Regions from separate parts of the Photobacterium kasasachensis genome, predicted to be linked through region 4. Evidence: predicted binding sites of a transcription regulator. Region 4 holds the regulator's gene; each other region holds the start of a gene.
The links. Region 4 encodes CRP, which controls carbon source genes, mostly activating them, when cyclic AMP is high. Its sites were predicted from a motif close to TGTGANNNNNNTCACA; they were not measured.
Positions count from the first base shown of each region.

Region 1: the regulator CRP is predicted to act here: its motif matches at 2,012-2,027, upstream of pyrG (CTP synthase).
Region 2: the regulator CRP is predicted to act here: its motif matches at 1,827-1,842, upstream of typA (translational GTPase TypA).
Region 3: the regulator CRP is predicted to act here: its motif matches at 1,916-1,931, upstream of recB (exodeoxyribonuclease V subunit beta).

Region 1 is NZ_JAKJSH010000016.1:134,495-138,849, forward strand. Features, by position in the region: gene relA (GTP diphosphokinase) at 1-1,015, shown strand, start outside; gene mazG (nucleoside triphosphate pyrophosphohydrolase) at 1,096-1,899, shown strand; gene pyrG (CTP synthase) at 2,110-3,750, shown strand; gene eno (phosphopyruvate hydratase) at 3,831-4,355, shown strand, end outside.
Region 2 is NZ_JAKJSH010000022.1:29,771-34,125, reverse strand. Features, by position in the region: gene glnA (glutamate--ammonia ligase) at 1-1,404, opposite strand, end outside; gene typA (translational GTPase TypA) at 1,944-3,773, shown strand; gene L4D19_RS24515 (AAA family ATPase) at 3,866-4,355, shown strand, end outside.
Region 3 is NZ_JAKJSH010000025.1:72,024-76,378, forward strand. Features, by position in the region: gene recB (exodeoxyribonuclease V subunit beta) at 1-1,799, opposite strand, end outside; gene recC (exodeoxyribonuclease V subunit gamma) at 2,061-4,355, opposite strand, start outside.
Region 4 is NZ_JAKJSH010000009.1:51,112-55,466, forward strand. Features, by position in the region: gene L4D19_RS13730 (phosphoribulokinase) at 1-787, shown strand, start outside; gene L4D19_RS13735 (OsmC family protein) at 878-1,282, opposite strand; gene crp (cAMP-activated global transcriptional regulator CRP) at 1,555-2,187, shown strand; gene L4D19_RS13745 (hypothetical protein) at 2,436-2,630, shown strand; gene L4D19_RS13750 (DUF1338 domain-containing protein) at 2,707-3,501, opposite strand; gene astD (succinylglutamate-semialdehyde dehydrogenase) at 3,544-4,355, opposite strand, start outside.

The DNA of each region.
Region 1 (4,355 bases), on a different contig from region 4:
GTACGCCTTTACCCCGAAAGGGGACGTGGTGGATTTGCCGCTTAACGCAACGCCGCTGGATTTTGCCTACCACATTCATTCCGAGGTGGGCCACCGTTGTATTGGTGCCAAGGTAGAAGGGCGCATTGTACCGTTTACCTATCGCTTGCAGATGGGGGAGCAGGTAGAAATTATTACCCAGAAAGAGCCAAACCCCTCACGTGATTGGCTGAACCCTAACCTTGGATTTGTCACTTCCAGTCGTGCACGAGCCAAGGTACATGCCTGGTACCGTAAGCAGGATCGCGACAAGAACATTGCAGCCGGACGTGAGATCCTTGAAGCAGAGCTGACTAAGGTTGGTGCAACGCTGAAGGATGCCGAGGCCTACGCGCTAAAACGCTTTAACGTCAACTCTGCTGTGGAGCTGTATGCCGGAATCGGGAGCGGTGATCTGCGTATTAATCAGGTGATCAACCATATTAATGCTCTGGTTAACAAGCCGACGGCGGAAGAGGAAGACCAACAGCTGTTGGAGAAATTGGCCGAGGCCAGTACCAAGGTCGAAACCAGCAAGAAGCCTCAGCGTGATGCAGTCGTCGTTGAAGGGGTCGATAACCTGATGACTCATCTTGCACGCTGTTGCCAGCCAATTCCTGGTGATGAAATTATTGGTTTCGTAACGCAAGGGCGGGGTATTTCTGTACACCGTAGCGATTGTGAGCAGCTTGAAGAGTTACGCCATGTTGCGCCTGAGCGGATCATCGATACGGTATGGGGCGGCGGCTTTGTCGGCAACTACAATATCACGGTCAGAGTCACGGCATCGGAGCGAAATGGCCTGATCAAGGAGCTGACGAACACCTTTGCCAACGAGAAAGTCAAGGTCTCGGGCATGAAGAGCCGGATTGATTTCAAGAAGCAGATGTCAATCATGGACTTTGACCTGGAACTGACGGATCTCGAAGTTCTTAGCCGGGTACTCAAGCGTATTGAGCAGGTGAAGGACGTCGCTGAAGCCAAGCGCCTGTACTAACGTTATGCTAAATATCAAAAGCGGGTGGCCTGATGCCGCCCGTTTTTTAATGGAAATGAAAGAGCAGAAGAACAGTAACTATGAGTGATAAACAGCACACCCCGATCGAGCAGCTAGTAGACATTATGGCGACCTTGCGCGATCCGAACAAAGGCTGTCCGTGGGATCTCAAACAGAACTTTGCCTCTATCGTGCCCCATACCATCGAAGAGGCCTATGAAGTTGCCGATGCCATCGAGCAGCAGGACTGGAATGACGTGCGTGAAGAGCTCGGGGACTTACTGTTTCAGGTGATTTTCTATAGCCAGCTGGGCAAAGAGCAGGGACTGTTTGATTTTGATGAGGTTGTTGCCGGTATTAACGACAAGCTGATCCGTCGTCATCCCCATGTTTTTGGCGAGGCCGAGTTTGCCGATGACGAGGCCATCAATGCCAACTGGGAGGCTGAGAAGGCCAAGGAACGGACGGCGAAAGGGGAAGATACCAGCCTTCTGGCCAATATTCCCAAGGCCCTTCCGGCGCTGACACGGGCTGATAAAATCCAGAAGCGCTGTGCCAAGCATGGTTTTGACTGGAATACGGTTGGTCCGGTCGTCGAAAAAGTGAAAGAAGAAATTGATGAGGTGATGGAGGAAGTCATCCAAGTGTCACCAGATCAGGGTAAGATCGAGGAAGAAGTCGGGGATTTGCTCTTTGCTGTGGTTAACTTGAGTCGTCACCTCAAGGTCAAACCGGAGTCTGCCCTGCAGCGGGCAAACAAAAAGTTTGAGCGTCGGTTTCGCGAAGTTGAAAAAAGTGTGCTAGAACAAGGGAAGCAATTTGACGATTGTTCGCTGGAAATGCTCGATAGCGAGTGGGAGAAAGTGAAAAAGCGGGAAGGCTAGCTTACTCGTCTAATTGGCAATGGTGTCCATGTAACTATGCACAGGGCTGTTGTGGTAAGTGAGTCATGCTATTGGGTATATTTGATTTGAGACAAAAAAAAACAGCCAATGCTGTGATAGATTTCACGTTGTGGCGATAAACTGTGTCTGGTATACTAATTTCCCGTCCAGATACATTTTAATCCTCTACACCAATCTTCCAGGTTAAACATGACAACGAATTATATTTTTGTTACGGGCGGGGTCGTATCCTCACTAGGTAAAGGTATTGCTGCAGCATCTCTGGCAGCTATTCTAGAAGCACGTGGTCTTAACGTGACTATGATGAAGCTAGACCCTTACATCAACGTTGACCCAGGCACAATGAGCCCAATTCAACACGGCGAAGTATTCGTTACGGAAGACGGTGCAGAGACCGACCTCGACTTAGGTCACTACGAGCGTTTCATTCGTACCAAGATGACAAAACGCAACAACTTTACTGCAGGCCGTGTCTATGCGGACGTATTGCGTAAAGAGCGTCGTGGTGATTACCTAGGTGCAACGATTCAGGTTATCCCACACATCACTAACGCTATCAAAGAGCGTGTGATTGCCGGTGCTGAAGGACATGATGTGGCTATCGTGGAAGTGGGCGGTACTGTCGGTGATATCGAATCACTACCGTTCATGGAAGCAATTCGCCAGCTGGCTGTAGAACTAGGTCGCGAGCGTGCAATGTTTATGCACCTGACACTGGTTCCTTACCTTGCCGCTGCCGGCGAAGTAAAAACCAAGCCAACCCAGCACTCGGTAAAAGAACTACTTTCTATCGGTATTCAGCCTGACATCTTGGTATGTCGTTCTGACCGTAATATTCCTGCTAATGAGCGTGCGAAGATCGCGCTATTCTGTAACGTACAGGAAAAAGCAGTTATCTCGATGAAAGACGTAGATTCAATCTACAAAATCCCACAGCTTATTAAAGCGCAGGGTCTGGATGACCTTGTATGTCAGCGTTTTGGTATTACAGCACCAGAGGCAGACCTTACCGAGTGGGAACAAGTTATCTACGAAGAAGCCAACCCGACAGCCGAAGTTGTTATCGGTATGGTTGGTAAATACATCGAACTACCGGATGCCTACAAGTCAGTCAACGAAGCACTGAAGCATGCAGGTCTTAAAAACCGCCTGTCTGTGAAGATCAAGTATGTTGACTCTCAGGACGTTGAATCTAAAGGTGCAGAAGCACTGCAAGGCCTTGATGCCATTCTGGTTCCAGGTGGTTTCGGCGGTCGTGGTGTAGAAGGCAAGATCCTGACTGCACAATACGCCCGTGAAAACAAAATTCCATACCTGGGTATCTGTCTGGGTATGCAAGTGGCACTGATTGAGTTTGCACGTAACGTTGCGGGTCTTAAAGGCGCGCACTCAACAGAGTTCGATGCAGAAACGAAGAACCCAGTTGTTGGCCTAATCACGGAGTGGGTTGACGGTGAAGGTAAAGTTGAAGAGCGTACTGAAAACTCGGATCTAGGCGGAACCATGCGCCTTGGTTCTCAGCTATGTCACCTAGCGGACGGCTCGAAAGCGCGTGAGCTATACGGAGATGCAACGGTCCACGAGCGCCACCGTCATCGCTATGAAGTTAACAACAACCTGCTGCCTAAACTAGAGAAAGCAGGCTTGAAGATTTCTGGTCTATCGGCAGACAAGAAGCTGGTGGAGATTATTGAGATCCCGAACCACCCATGGTTTGTGGCTGCTCAGTTCCACCCTGAGTTCACCTCAACGCCTCGCGATGGTCACCCATTGTTCGAAGGCTTTGTAAAAGCCGCTGGTGTACACCAGCGCGGTGAGCTGAATAAGTAAGGATTACGGATAGCTGTAGCGGCTATGGCTGCAGCTATTTTTTTAGCTTTTAAATTGAAGATAAAGCAAGAGGAAACATAATGTCTAAGATCGTTAAAGTTCTAGGTCGTGAAATTATCGATTCACGTGGTAACCCAACTGTTGAAGCTGAAGTTCACCTAGAAGGCGGTTTCGTTGGTATGGCTGCTGCTCCATCTGGCGCATCAACTGGTTCTCGTGAAGCTCTTGAGCTACGTGACGGCGACAAGTCTCGTTTCCTAGGTAAAGGCGTTCTTAAAGCTGTTGAAGCTGTGAACGGTGCTATCGCTGAAGCTCTTGTTGGTAAAGATGCGAAAGACCAAGCTGCAATCGACCAGATTATGCTTGACCTAGACGGTACTGAAAACAAGTCTAACTTTGGTGCTAACGCTATCCTTGCTGTTTCTCTAGCGAACGCTAAAGCTGCTGCTGCAGTTAAAGGCATGCCTCTTTACGAGCACATCGCAGAGCTAAACGGTACTGCTGGTCAGTTCTCTATGCCTCTACCAATGATGAACATCATCAACGGTGGTGAGCACGCTGACAACAACGTTGACATCCAAGAGTTCATGATTCAGCCAGTTGGC
Region 2 (4,355 bases), on a different contig from region 4:
AGAGTAGTAAAGGTCAAACTCAAGTGGGTGAGTTGTCATGTTAACCTTCTCTACGTCCTGAGATTTCAGCTCGATGTAAGAATCGATGAAGTCATCAGAGAACACGCCGCCCGCAGTCAGGAAGTCACGGTCTTCGTTCAGGTTCTGTAGTGCGCCCTGCAGTGATTCAGCAACGGTTGGGATTTCTGCTGCTTCTTCTGCCGGCAGGTCATACAGATCCTTGTCCATCGCTTCGCCTGGGTGGATCTTGTTCTGGATACCGTCAAGACCAGCCATCAGCATCGCTGCAAACGCCAGGTATGGGTTAGCAGCCGGATCACCGAAGCGAACTTCGATACGGCGTGCCTTCGGGCTTGGTACCACAGGGATACGGATAGAAGCAGAACGGTTACGAGCCGAGTAGGCCAGCATAACAGGTGCTTCGAAGCCTGGTACCAGACGCTTGTACGAGTTTGTTGCCGGGTTGGCAAAGGCGTTGATTGCACGTGCGTGCTTGATGATACCGCCAATGTAGTACAGTGCCATTTCAGACAGGCCGCCATACTTGTCACCCGCAAACAGGTTCTGACCGTCTTTACCCAGAGACATGTGAACGTGCATACCAGAACCGTTATCGCCTACTAGTGGTTTAGGCATGAAGGTTGCTGTTTTGCCAAATGCGTGAGCAACGTTATGAACAACATACTTGTAGATTTGAATTTCATCAGCTTTAGTTGTCAGGGTATTGAATCGGGTTGCGATTTCATTCTGACCAGCAGTCGCTACTTCGTGGTGGTGCGCCTCAACAACCAGACCCATCTCTTCCATGATCAGACACATGGCTGAACGGATATCTTGTGATGAATCAACTGGTGCAACCGGGAAGTAACCGCCTTTAACGCCTGGACGGTGACCTTTGTTACCGCCTTCGAATTCAGAGCCGGTATTCCATGCTGCTTCCACATCGTCAATCTTAAAGAAAGATCCTGACATGTCAGTATTGAACTTCACGTCATCGAATAGGAAGAACTCAGGCTCAGGACCAACCAGAACTGTGTCTGCTACGCCAGTTGCACGCATGAACTCTTCGGCACGCTTGGCGATTGAGCGCGGGTCACGGTCGTAGCCTTGCATTGTTGCAGGTTCTAGGATGTCACAACGAACGTTCAGGGTTGCATCTTCAGTAAACGGGTCCAATACCGCACTTGCTGCGTCTGGCATCATAACCATGTCTGATTCGTTGATACCTTTCCAGCCAGCAACCGAAGAACCATCGAACATTTTGCCTTCTTCAAAGAAATCAGCATCGATCTGGTGAGCTGGGATAGAGATGTGCTGCTCTTTACCTTTGGTGTCGGTAAAGCGTAGGTCAACAAACTTAACTTCGTTTTCCTGGATCAGCGCTAGTACGTTTTCTACTGACATCTTGAGTAACCTCCGGTGTTAGATTGGGCAACTGGCCGCAAAAATAAGTGATGAACAGTTTTGTTGTTCAGCTGAAGTTATCTTTGCGAGAACTGTGCCAACTTTTAAAAGCCCCAAAATCGCCCATTTAGCGTTATCTGAGGCTTCATAATTCCATTTTTTGCACTGTTTTGGTGAATGCGTGCACTATTTTAGTGCGATGGTGCGTCATTTCACAATCTTGGTGCGCCTTCTACTATTAGCCGATGTGGGTATATTGTCAATCTGAAGACTGCATAATTACGCTTATCAATTGGGTGGAATTCTACTTTTTAGTGGTAACGATATGGCGATAAAGGGGAAAAGAAATACCACACCATGATCGACCATCGGCCATTAATTCCCTTGTGGAATCAGGCCTGACGGACTTAATTAAAAAAGCTGGTGATATAAATCACATATTTCGTGGGTTTTAGCGTAAAATCTGTTAGATTATGAGCCGTTTTTTTAACCAAGTAGCAACCGATGGTCGCTGCATGTTCTGAGTGAATGTGAAATCCATGTCTAATCAACAGATCGATAAATTAAGAAATATCGCAATTATTGCGCACGTTGACCACGGTAAAACTACCCTGGTTGACAAACTGCTTCAGCAGTCTGGCACGCTAGAATCTCGCGGCGAAAGCGAAGAGCGTGTAATGGATTCTAACGATATCGAGAAAGAGCGTGGCATTACCATTCTTGCTAAGAACACAGCGATTAACTGGAATGACTACCGCATTAATATCGTAGATACCCCGGGACACGCCGATTTCGGTGGTGAAGTTGAGCGTATCATGTCAATGGTAGACTCAGTGCTTCTTATCGTTGATGCCGTTGACGGTCCAATGCCGCAGACGCGTTTCGTGACGCAAAAAGCCTTCGCATACGGCCTGAAGCCAATCGTTGTTATCAACAAGATTGACCGTCCAGGTGCACGTCCTGAGTGGGTGATGGATCAGGTGTTTGACCTGTTTGATAATCTTGGTGCAACAGATGAGCAGCTGGACTTTACCGTTGTTTATGCTTCTGCACTGAATGGCTGGGCAACCCTTGAAGAAGATGTTACCGGCGAAGACATGGAACCACTGTTCCAGGCTGTTGTTGATAACGTTGCTCCACCAAGTGTCGATGTTGAAGGCGCACTGCAGATGCAGGTTTCTCAGCTAGATTACAGCTCTTACGTCGGTGTTATCGGTGTTGCGCGCATTGCTCGCGGTTCGGTGAAGCCAAACCAGCAGGTGACAATTGTGGGTGCTGACGGTAAGAAACGCAACGGTAAGGTCGGTACGGTTCTTGGTTATCTGGGTCTTGAGCGTCATGAAGTTGAAGAAGCGAAGGCTGGCGATATCATTGCCATCACAGGTCTTGGCGAGCTGAAGATCTCTGATACTATCTGTGATGTCAACGAAGTTGAAGCGCTTCCTGCGCTTTCTGTTGATGAACCAACAGTAACCATGACTTTCCAGGTGAACACGTCTCCGTTCGCGGGTAAAGAAGGTAAGTTCGTTACTTCACGTAACATCCTTGAGCGCCTTCAAAAAGAGCTTGTTCACAACGTAGCGCTACGTGTTGAAGAAACAGAAGACCCGGATAAATTCCGTGTTTCAGGTCGTGGTGAACTTCACCTGTCTATCCTGATCGAAAATATGCGTCGTGAAGGCTTCGAGCTGGCTGTATCGCGTCCGGAAGTTATCATCAAAGAAGAAGATGGTCAGCTGATGGAACCGTTTGAAGTCGTGACTATCGACGTGGTGGAAGAGCACCAGGGCGGTATCATGGAAAACATCGGTTTGCGTAAAGGTGAGCTGACTGATATGGCACCAGACGGTAAAGGCCGTGTTCGCATGGACTTCATGATGCCTTCTCGCGGCCTAATTGGCTTCCAGACTGAATTTATGACGCTGACGTCAGGTTCTGGTCTGCTTTACCATACGTTTGATCATTACGGCCCGCACAAAGGCGGTACAATCGGTCAGCGTAACAACGGTGTGCTGATCTCGAACGCAACAGGTAAAGCACTGACATATGCACTGTTCAACCTGCAAGAGCGTGGTCGTCTGTTCGCAGAGCACGCTGATGAAGTTTACGAAGGCCAGATCATCGGTATTCACAACCGTTCTAACGATCTGACTGTTAACTGCCTGAAAGGAAAGCAGCTAACTAACGTTCGTGCTTCTGGTACTGATGAAGCGCAGGTACTTTCTCCTGCAATCAAGTACACGCTAGAGCAAGCGCTAGAGTTCATCGATGACGACGAGCTGGTAGAAGTAACGCCACAAAGCATTCGTATCCGTAAGAAGCTACTTACTGAAAACGATCGTAAACGTGCAAGCCGCATTGCGAAGTAATCGCTAACTGCTTCCGTTAATCAATCCCCCCATCGGTGCTACCATGGGGGGATTGTTGTATCTGAGCCCTATAAAATCAAAAGAATAACGATATGCAGCCTATTATTATTACTGGTGGACCGGGAGCGGGGAAAACAACCTTGCTCAACGCTATGGGAAAGAAAGGCTATCTGGTATTTCCGGAAGTCTCGCGCACGCTTATTCAGCAGCAGTTGCAACTGGAGCAAGGCGTGCTGCCCTGGACGGATCTGCCGGCGTTTGCACAGCTATGCCTGGATATGATGACAGAGCAACGCTGCCAGGCGGGCAAGGGGACGATACCGGCGATGGTTGACCGTGCTGTCGGCGATATTTGTGCCTATCTGGCCATTGGCGGTGAGCCGGTGGCCGAGCGCTATCTTGAAGCCGCGGTAGGTTATTATCCGACGGTTTTTTTCTGTGCCCCGAATTGCGACATCTATGTGCAGGACGAGGAGCGCCCGCACAGCTTTGCCGAGGCGGAGCACATTCACCAACAATTGATTGAAACGTACCTGGCTTTGGGCTATCGGGTCGAAGAAGTGCCGTGGGGCAGTGTCGAGG
Region 3 (4,355 bases), on a different contig from region 4:
ACACTGTCGCGGTTTGACAGATAGACACTGGCAATACCCTGTTCGGCCAGAGCCTGGCGGATCATTGCCCCCTCGCTTCCGGTTCGAACCAGCACCGACACATCACCGGCCCGGATCGGTTTGGACTTCTCGCCATCGACCAGCAGCGCCTCGCCCTGTTGCGACAGCGTCAGTATTTTCTGGATCTCTGCCGCCGTTGCCGCTGCCATCACCCGGTTGTAATCACCTTTTTTGACCGGCTCATCCGCATCCTGACGCCAGAAGCTCAGGGCAGGCTGTTTTTCTCCGGCAAGCTGCCAGCTGCGTTCGGCCGCTTTCGGGCTATGCTTAACTGGCAGAAAAGTAATGTCCTGATCATAGATAAACGGTCGCTGCGGCTGCTGGAAAATGCAGTTGACGGCTTCGACCATCTCGGTGGTCGAGCGCCAGTTCGTGCCCAGCGTGTAATGAGCCGTAACCTGCCGCCGAGCCTGGATATAGGTAAAAATATCGGCACCGCGAAAAGCATAGATAGCCTGCTTCGGATCCCCGATCATAAACAAGCCGCTAACAGCTATACCCTCCTCGCTGCAGTGCTCATCACCATATACTGTATTGAAAATACTGTACTGCAACGGATCGGTATCCTGAAACTCGTCGATCATCGCGACGGGAAACTGGCCCCGGATCCGGGCCGCCAGGCTACCGTCAGTATCATTGGCCAGTGCCGCAGCCAGCTGGGTCAGAAGATCATCAAATGACAACCAGCCTTTACGCCGCTTCGCCTCGGTCAGCAACTGACGACACTCTTTTATTGCATGTGCCAATAAAGGGTCTTTGACATTGGGCCTATTGGCCAGCAACGCTTCAATGGCCACAAACACCGGATGCTCGGGTGGATTGCCTTTGCTGGTTTTATCAAACAGCACCTGCTGCGAAAATTTATCCAGCGTTTTTGGCAGCTTATAACCTGTCGTCTCCTGCTCAGCCCACGCCCCGATTTCCGCCAGCGCCTTGGGCAGACTGGTCTTGGTATAACTGCGCTTGTTCACCCCGGAGCCGGCAATCAGGTTCTGAAACTCGCCCGCATCTGCTCGCCAGAGCTGCTTTACATGCTCAATACGCGCGATGTTGTCCTCGTGTACCTGCTGCAAAGAGCCCTCCAGCTCCGGCGCGCGAATCTCCACCTCCGCCCCAGAGAGGAACACGTTGATGTCTCTTAGCAGCGAAGCTGGTGATGACCAGATACTGCGGACTTCCCCGGCCAACGTGCGCGGCAACGGGTAAAAATTACGACGCCAATAATCGGCAACCACCTGCGCCCTCAGGTGGCTCTCCTCGGTGACGAACTCATTATCGAACAGGCTGCCTGACTCGAAGGCATTCTGGGTCAGCATACGCTGGCAGAAACCATGAATAGTAAAGATCGCCGCCTCGTCCATCTGACGCTCGGCCTGCAGCAAGATCGCCGCAGCCGCCTTGTGATCGCGCAGATCTTCGAGTAGCGGCTTGATCACCGGATCCTCACTATGGCCCCGGTTGAACGCTAACCGGGCATCATGGATACGTCGCCGGATACGATCTCGCAGCTCGGCTGTTGCAGCTTCTGTAAAGGTAACCACCAGGATCTGATCAACAGTCAGCTCACGTGGAAAGCGGCTCTGACTGTCACCATGGCCAAGCAACAGGCGCAGATACAAACTGGCGATGGTAAATGTTTTTCCGGTTCCGGCCGATGCCTCTATCAGGCGATTGCCGTGAAGCGGAAATGCCATCGGCTGCAAATCCTGGGGCTGGGGCGAATTGTATTGTTGAGTCATAGGACGCGCGAATTCCTGTTATTGTTCGAAACTTGATCCGTTCGAAATTATTTTTTGTGATCGGGCACTAATTCAAATGAATATATCGAATTAACTGGCTATTTTATCTATTGATATGAGAGATCTTTCACGGTTTCCCCCAGAGCCATTCGTTACTATCCCCGTCACGAAATTTGGTCTACCTCTGGACCTGTGGCCGTACAGCGAACACCCTACAAACAACAATGATTTGCTGACGGCCACGCTACATCTCTCCTGCTGTTAACCATCATCTTCCGCAATCCTTAACTGCAGCAATGCAGGTTTTAGCAACTGCTCGGCCCACAGCTGAAGTTCGGATGCCAGATCATCATTCCATTCCGGCCACACCCGATTGATATAGGCATTGGTGCCTTCGCCATCAAACATATAACCGCCGTTAAAGGCTTCAGCCATCTTGGCCTTGGCTTTATCCCGCGTCTCTTCATCGTCATACCAATTGCCTTTTTTATCCTGACAGGCCTGCAAGCCAGCCAGTACGGTACGCGGAAAGTATGGCAACGGCTGCGTCAGCCCCTGGTAATATGCCTCCGCCAGCGCTGTTAGCTGAGTGCCGGCATAGTCGGCGCTGACAGGCTCCAGGGTATAGTGGCCATCGACACCCACCAGGTGGGTTGTGCACGACGATGCAACCAGTGCCTGACAAAGGTGCTCGACCCAGCCCTGCAGGATATCCTGTGCCCGGATCTTGCCCGGACGGTAGCGCACCAGACCACTTTGGAAATGATGCTTCAGCCAGCCCTGTAACCGGATTTCCGATCCGGCGATCAACAAAGGCTGATCGACTTCAGTGTCCGGCAAAGGCTGCTCCATCAATCCGGCCACTTTATCGGCCAGTTTTTCGATCTGGCCGCGCTCTTCCACCAGCTCCAGCTCACCAAACTCGGCCAGCGGCAAGCCGCCGGAGGCCTGCTGGTATTCAGCAAAACGCGCAAATACTGCTTCCCGCCGATGCTCATGGCTGGTATCTCCCTCCATGCTATGGCTATCAAGAAAAGCGGTTAAGAGATCGCTACGAAGCTGAAAGCGGTCAAGTCCATCGAGAACAAACGGCTCGTCATCTTCCATCGCTCCTTTGGCGGCTTCAAAGTAGACTTTCAGACGACGGTTGAAAAAGTATTGCACCGGCATCCGCCAGAAACGGGTCAGCTCGGCCAGCTCCAGAACCGGCTCGATCCCGGCTTCCAACGGTTCAGCCTCCAACGGCTGTTCCTGAAATGCTTCAGCAGTGATCGATTCGCGGTTTGCCGCCGGCAACCACTCAGCGGCGAAGCTCGGCACCTCTCCCTGAAATGCCTGCGGACTAAAGGGAACCAGCGGGTGGCTATGACAAAGGAATTGCTCAAGCCGGGCGGCAGACTGCTCGACGACCAGTGCCTCGTCGCCCTCAAGCCTATAACCTTGTTGACAGTACTCCAGCAGCTCACTGACCAGAACCGACGGCATTTTCTCGCTGTTATCCTGAATAGATCGGCCCACATAGCTGATATACAAGGTTTCCTGAGCCGACTGAATAGCCTCGAGGAAAAGGTAACGGTCATCATCACGGCGGGAGCGATCGCCGTACTTACCGCGACCGGCCATCAAATCAAACCCTTCCGACGGTATTGAACGCGGATAGACCCCGTCATTCATTCCCAGCAGGCAGACCACCTTGAACGGGATCGAACGCATCGGCATCAAGGTACAGAAGTTCACCTGACCGGCAAGGAATCGCTGGCTGACACGCTCACCCGACAACTTATCATTAAGGTAGCCCCTCAAGACTGCCGGGCTGATATCTGTTCGGTAACCGGCATCGTCAAGCTGCTGCTCCAGTTGCTGCAATTTGTCACGGATCATCCGCAATACCATTTCACCGTCGGTATCGACGGCAAAAAAATCATCCAGCAACTGGTTCAGACAGCCAATCCATGCCCCGACAGGTTGCGACTGAGCTAGCTGCTGACGGTAATGCATCAGGGTTTCAATAAACAATCCGAGCTGGCCTGCCAGCTCGGCATCCATCCCCTGCACTTCATCGTATGCCAGTACGCCTTGGTACAAACCGGCTCCCTGCGGCATTGCATAACCAAGCAGCATGCGCTGCAAACCAAAGAGCCAGGTATTTTGCGGCTGCTGAGGTAGCTGGAATTCACTGGCCGTTTCCCCGTCTAGTCCCCAGCGGATCCCCACTTCTTCAATCCATTGCTTTATCCGCTCAAAACGCTCGCTGTCAAAGCCAAATTTGGCCATCACCGCCGGAACTTCCAACAGCTCCAGCAGTTCTGATGCCTGACAACGGCTCTCCGGCAAGCTCAATAGCCTCAAGAAAGCCAACAGCACCGGGTTTTCCTGATCGGCACTACGGTCAGAAATCGAGAAAGGAATATATCGCTCGCCGGGGGCATTGCCGAATACTGCCTGAATATACGGGCTGTAATTGTTGATATCTGCCACCATCACCACCATGTCTCGCGGCGACAGTGAGGGGTTATCAGTCAGCATTCTCAGCAGGTTGTCATGCAATACTTCCAC
Region 4 (4,355 bases):
GTTCAATATGATGAGCATTAACGCCGCCTGGCTAGAAGGGGACAGCTTTCACCGCTTTACTCGTCCGGAAATGGATGTCGAAATTCGCAAGGCCAAAGAACAGGGGCGCCATATCAGCTACTTTGGTCCCCAGGCCAATGACTTCGCCCAGCTAGAAACCTTTTTCCGTCAATACGGCGATGACGGCAGTGGCCAGTTCCGGCGCTACCTGCACACCTTTGACGAGGCCGTTCCCTACAACCAAATGCCGGGCTCTTTCACCCCGTGGCAGGATCTGCCGGAAAATACCGATGTCCTGTTCTACGAGGGACTGCACGGCGGGGTCGTCGACGGCGAGATCAATGTCGCCCAGCATGTCGATCTACTCATCGGCATGGTTCCGATTGTGAACCTTGAATGGATCCAGAAGATCGTCCGGGATACGCGGGATCGCGGACACTCCCGCGAAGCTGTCATGGAGTCGATCGTTCGCTCAATGGACGACTACCTCAACTACATTACCCCGCAGTTTTCCCGTACCCATATTAACTTTCAGCGGGTACCGACGGTTGATACCTCCAACCCGCTCAGTGCCAAGGCGATTCCCAGCCTGGATGAGAGCTTTGTGGTGATCCGTTTTCGCGGGATCAAAAATGTCGACTTCCCGTATTTGCTGTCAATGATCCAGGGCTCCTTTATGTCGCGCCACAATACCCTGGTGGTACCAGGCGGAAAAATGAGCTTTGCCATGGAGCTGATCATGCGACCGCTGATCCAGCAATTAATCGAAACGGGTAAAATCGGGTAATAACAAAGGCCAATAGCAAGAGTCGAGTAACGAGGTGCGAGAGGTATACTTTCCGCTCTTACTCGATACTCGCCTCTCGTAACGCTACGCTTATGCTTTCACGACTTCGTAGGAATGGGTCATTTCTACGCCCTCACCCAGCATCAGGCAAACCGAGCAATACTTCTGTAGCGAATCGGCTACGACTTTCTCGACCAGAGCCTCGTCCAGATCATGACCCGTAACCACAAAATGCAAGTTTGCCGAAGTAAAAATACGCGGAGCCTGCTCACGGCGCTCGGAAGAAATCTGTGCTTCACAGGCCGTGATCTTCTGGCCGGCAGACTTTAATCCGTCGACCACATCGACCGAACTACAACCTCCCGCAGCCATGAGCACCATTTCCATCGGACTTGGTGCTTTTTCGCCCCCATTACCGTCCATTACGACGCTATGGCCAGAATTTGACTGGCCCAGAAAGGTCATATCTTCGACCCATTTCACGCGTGATTGCATTGCTTTCTCCTTACTTAAAACAGGGGTATTTGGCACTAACTCACAACGGTGTGATCATGTGCACACTTATGACTACAAAATGCCCATTTCAGATAGATCAATATCAAGAAATACGCGCCGAAAAAAGATAAACTCTGAACTAATTATTCACGTGAGCTTGCAGCCCAGCGGTTGACTGCATATCCTAGACGGCGAACAATTCTATTGTTAGGCCCAGCTTCAAGTAATAAGGATATCGTTGTTGGGCAACAAACGCAGAGGAAGTTAGTAATATGGTTCCAGGTAAACCTCAAACAGATCCAACTCTAGAGTGGTTTCTTTCCCATTGCCACATTCATAAGTACCCATCAAAGAGCACTTTGATTCATGCGGGCGAGAAAGCAGAAACGCTCTACTATATCGTCAAGGGTTCTGTTGCCGTATTGATCAAGGATGAAGAAGGCAAGGAAATGATCCTGTCTTACCTAAACCAGGGTGACTTCATCGGTGAACTAGGCCTGTTCGAAGAAGGTCAGGAGCGTACAGCTTGGGTTCGTGCGAAGACACCTTGTGAAGTCGCCGAGATTTCTTTCAAGAAATTCCGCCAGCTAATTCAGGTAAACCCAGATATTCTGATGCGCCTATCTGCTCAGATGGCAAGCCGCCTGCAGGTGACCAGCCAGAAAGTAGGTGATCTTGCATTCTTGGATGTTACAGGTCGTATCGCCCAGACACTGCTGAACCTTGCGAAGCAGCCTGATGCGATGACTCACCCAGATGGTATGCAGATCAAGATCACGCGTCAGGAAATCGGCCAGATTGTCGGTTGTTCACGTGAAACTGTCGGTCGTATCCTGAAGATGCTGGAAGAGCAGAACCTCATTTCGGCACACGGTAAAACGATTGTAGTTTACGGTACTCGCTAAACCCGGTACCCGGAAAGCAAAACGATAAAAAGCCGCATCATGCGGCTTTTTTTGTGTCCGATGTATACCTGCTGGGCATCAATGTAATAGCTTCAGACATAATTTGCTACAGCGCTCACTATTGTTCCTCTTGCGATCCCCACCATCAATGCTACATTGTGCATATGTGTATTGTATACACTTCGCAGTCTGGCCCCAATAACGGAAGCGGCGTCAGATACCGTTCGGATAATACGGAACGCAATTATATGGATATAGAACGCTTTGCGCCGAATGCCGGCAACACACCACCCGCCGTGATCCAAACGCTGCCGGCGACCGTTGAGCTGACGGGCTTTAGCGGCCAGCGCCACTATCTGGAGCAGCAGACAACATTTGACTCCACCAGCCGCCATCAGGGCAATGACAGTCCATGGCTACCTCCGCTGGACAGCCAGCACTAGCGACATGGGCTAAAAATATAAAAACCACGGCTACCCATGGCAGCCGTGGATCGAGCACTTAGCTTAATTACTGTAATTACTGATTAGTACTTTCGAATATCTTGTCCGCCGAGGCCTCGACAAATCCCCGGTACAGTTCACCATCAGCCGTCGAATAACGTTTGGCAAACTCATAGAAACCACCCGGCACCTCGCGTACGCCATCCGAAAAGTTCACCGGCACCCGATCGGCCATTGTTGAAGACTGCTCCAACATCACCTCCGGACTACCCTTGACTTCCCCGCCTGACTCATTGATCGCAAAACCGTTGTGACGTAGCAGGTGATTCACTTCCTGGATTTCGGTGAACTGCTCCAGCTGATTAATGCTGACGGTAAAGTGGTTAGCACCGAAACCATGCGCCGCCAACCAACCGGCATATTCGCTTTCTGCCGACAACAGCTCATAGGTCGCATAGTCCAGATCCCATAACCGCCCGCCGTAAAGAAACGCCGGATCATGCATGGCTTCTTCCGGTACCTGGTTAACCAGATCGCGTACCGTCTCCTGTAACAATGACGAGAACTGCCCCACCATCAATTCACTGATAAAAACTTTAGGTGCCAACGGATTCGGGTGCTCAAAGTGCTCGGCATAGAGCTTCTTCGCCTCGAAATGGTACTTGCCGCACGGTTTATAGCCGATGGCAATAAATGGCGCAGCCAGGCGGTCAAGCCCGACCTGCGGAAGGTTAAACGTCCGCAGCGCAATATGATCATTGAGCAGGGGCTCACCTTCCTCCAGCAGATCATGAACCTGACCTGCCGACGGACATAGACGCTGGGTATAATCTTGCCACAGCGCATTAAACAGTTGTTCAACCCTTTCCATGATGATGCTATCCCCTTGTCGATTAATTCCGCTTTCTCGCGCTTACAGCTTGATACCCGGTGATAGCTGAGCCGGTAACTCAGTTTGATCACCTTCCATCGATGCCATCGGATACGCACAGTAATCCGCAGCGTAATATGCACTCGGTCGTAAGTTGCCGGATGCGCCCGGTCCACCAAATGGTGCATCACCACTGGCCCCGGTTAGCTGCCGGTTACGGTTTACAATCCCGGCACGGATGTGATCAATAAAGTATTGCCACTCTTCGTCGCGGGTAGAAACAAGCCCTGCCGACAAACCGTAGCGGGTATCATTGGCCAGCGTTACCGCCTGCTCCAGCCCCTGATAACGGACAACCTGCAGGAGCGGGCCGAAGTATTCTTCATCCGGTAGCTCGGCCACCTTGCTCACCTCGATGATAGCCGGCGTCACTACCGCCCCCTGGCCGCGTTTGGCTTCCAGCAGAACCTCGCCTCCCAAGCTCACCAAGTTGGCCTGAGCACGGACGATACCGTCAGCGGCCGCCTCGGAGATTTGCGGCCCCATAAATGGCTGCGGCTCGGCAAACGGGCCGTCGATAACAAGCTGCGATGTGGCCTCGACCAGACGCGTCAGCAGCGCATCCCCATTCTCGCCCTGCGGCAGATACAGACGACGGGCACAGGTACAACGCTGTCCGGCACTGATAAAGGCTGACTGAATAATAGTGTAGACAGTCGCTTCCAGCTCGCCATAGTCCTCGGAGATAACCATCGGATTATTGCCGCCCATCTCAAGCGCCAGCATCTTGCCCGGCTGACCGGCAAACTGACGGTGGAGGATATGACCGGTATTGGCGCTGCCGGTAAACAGCA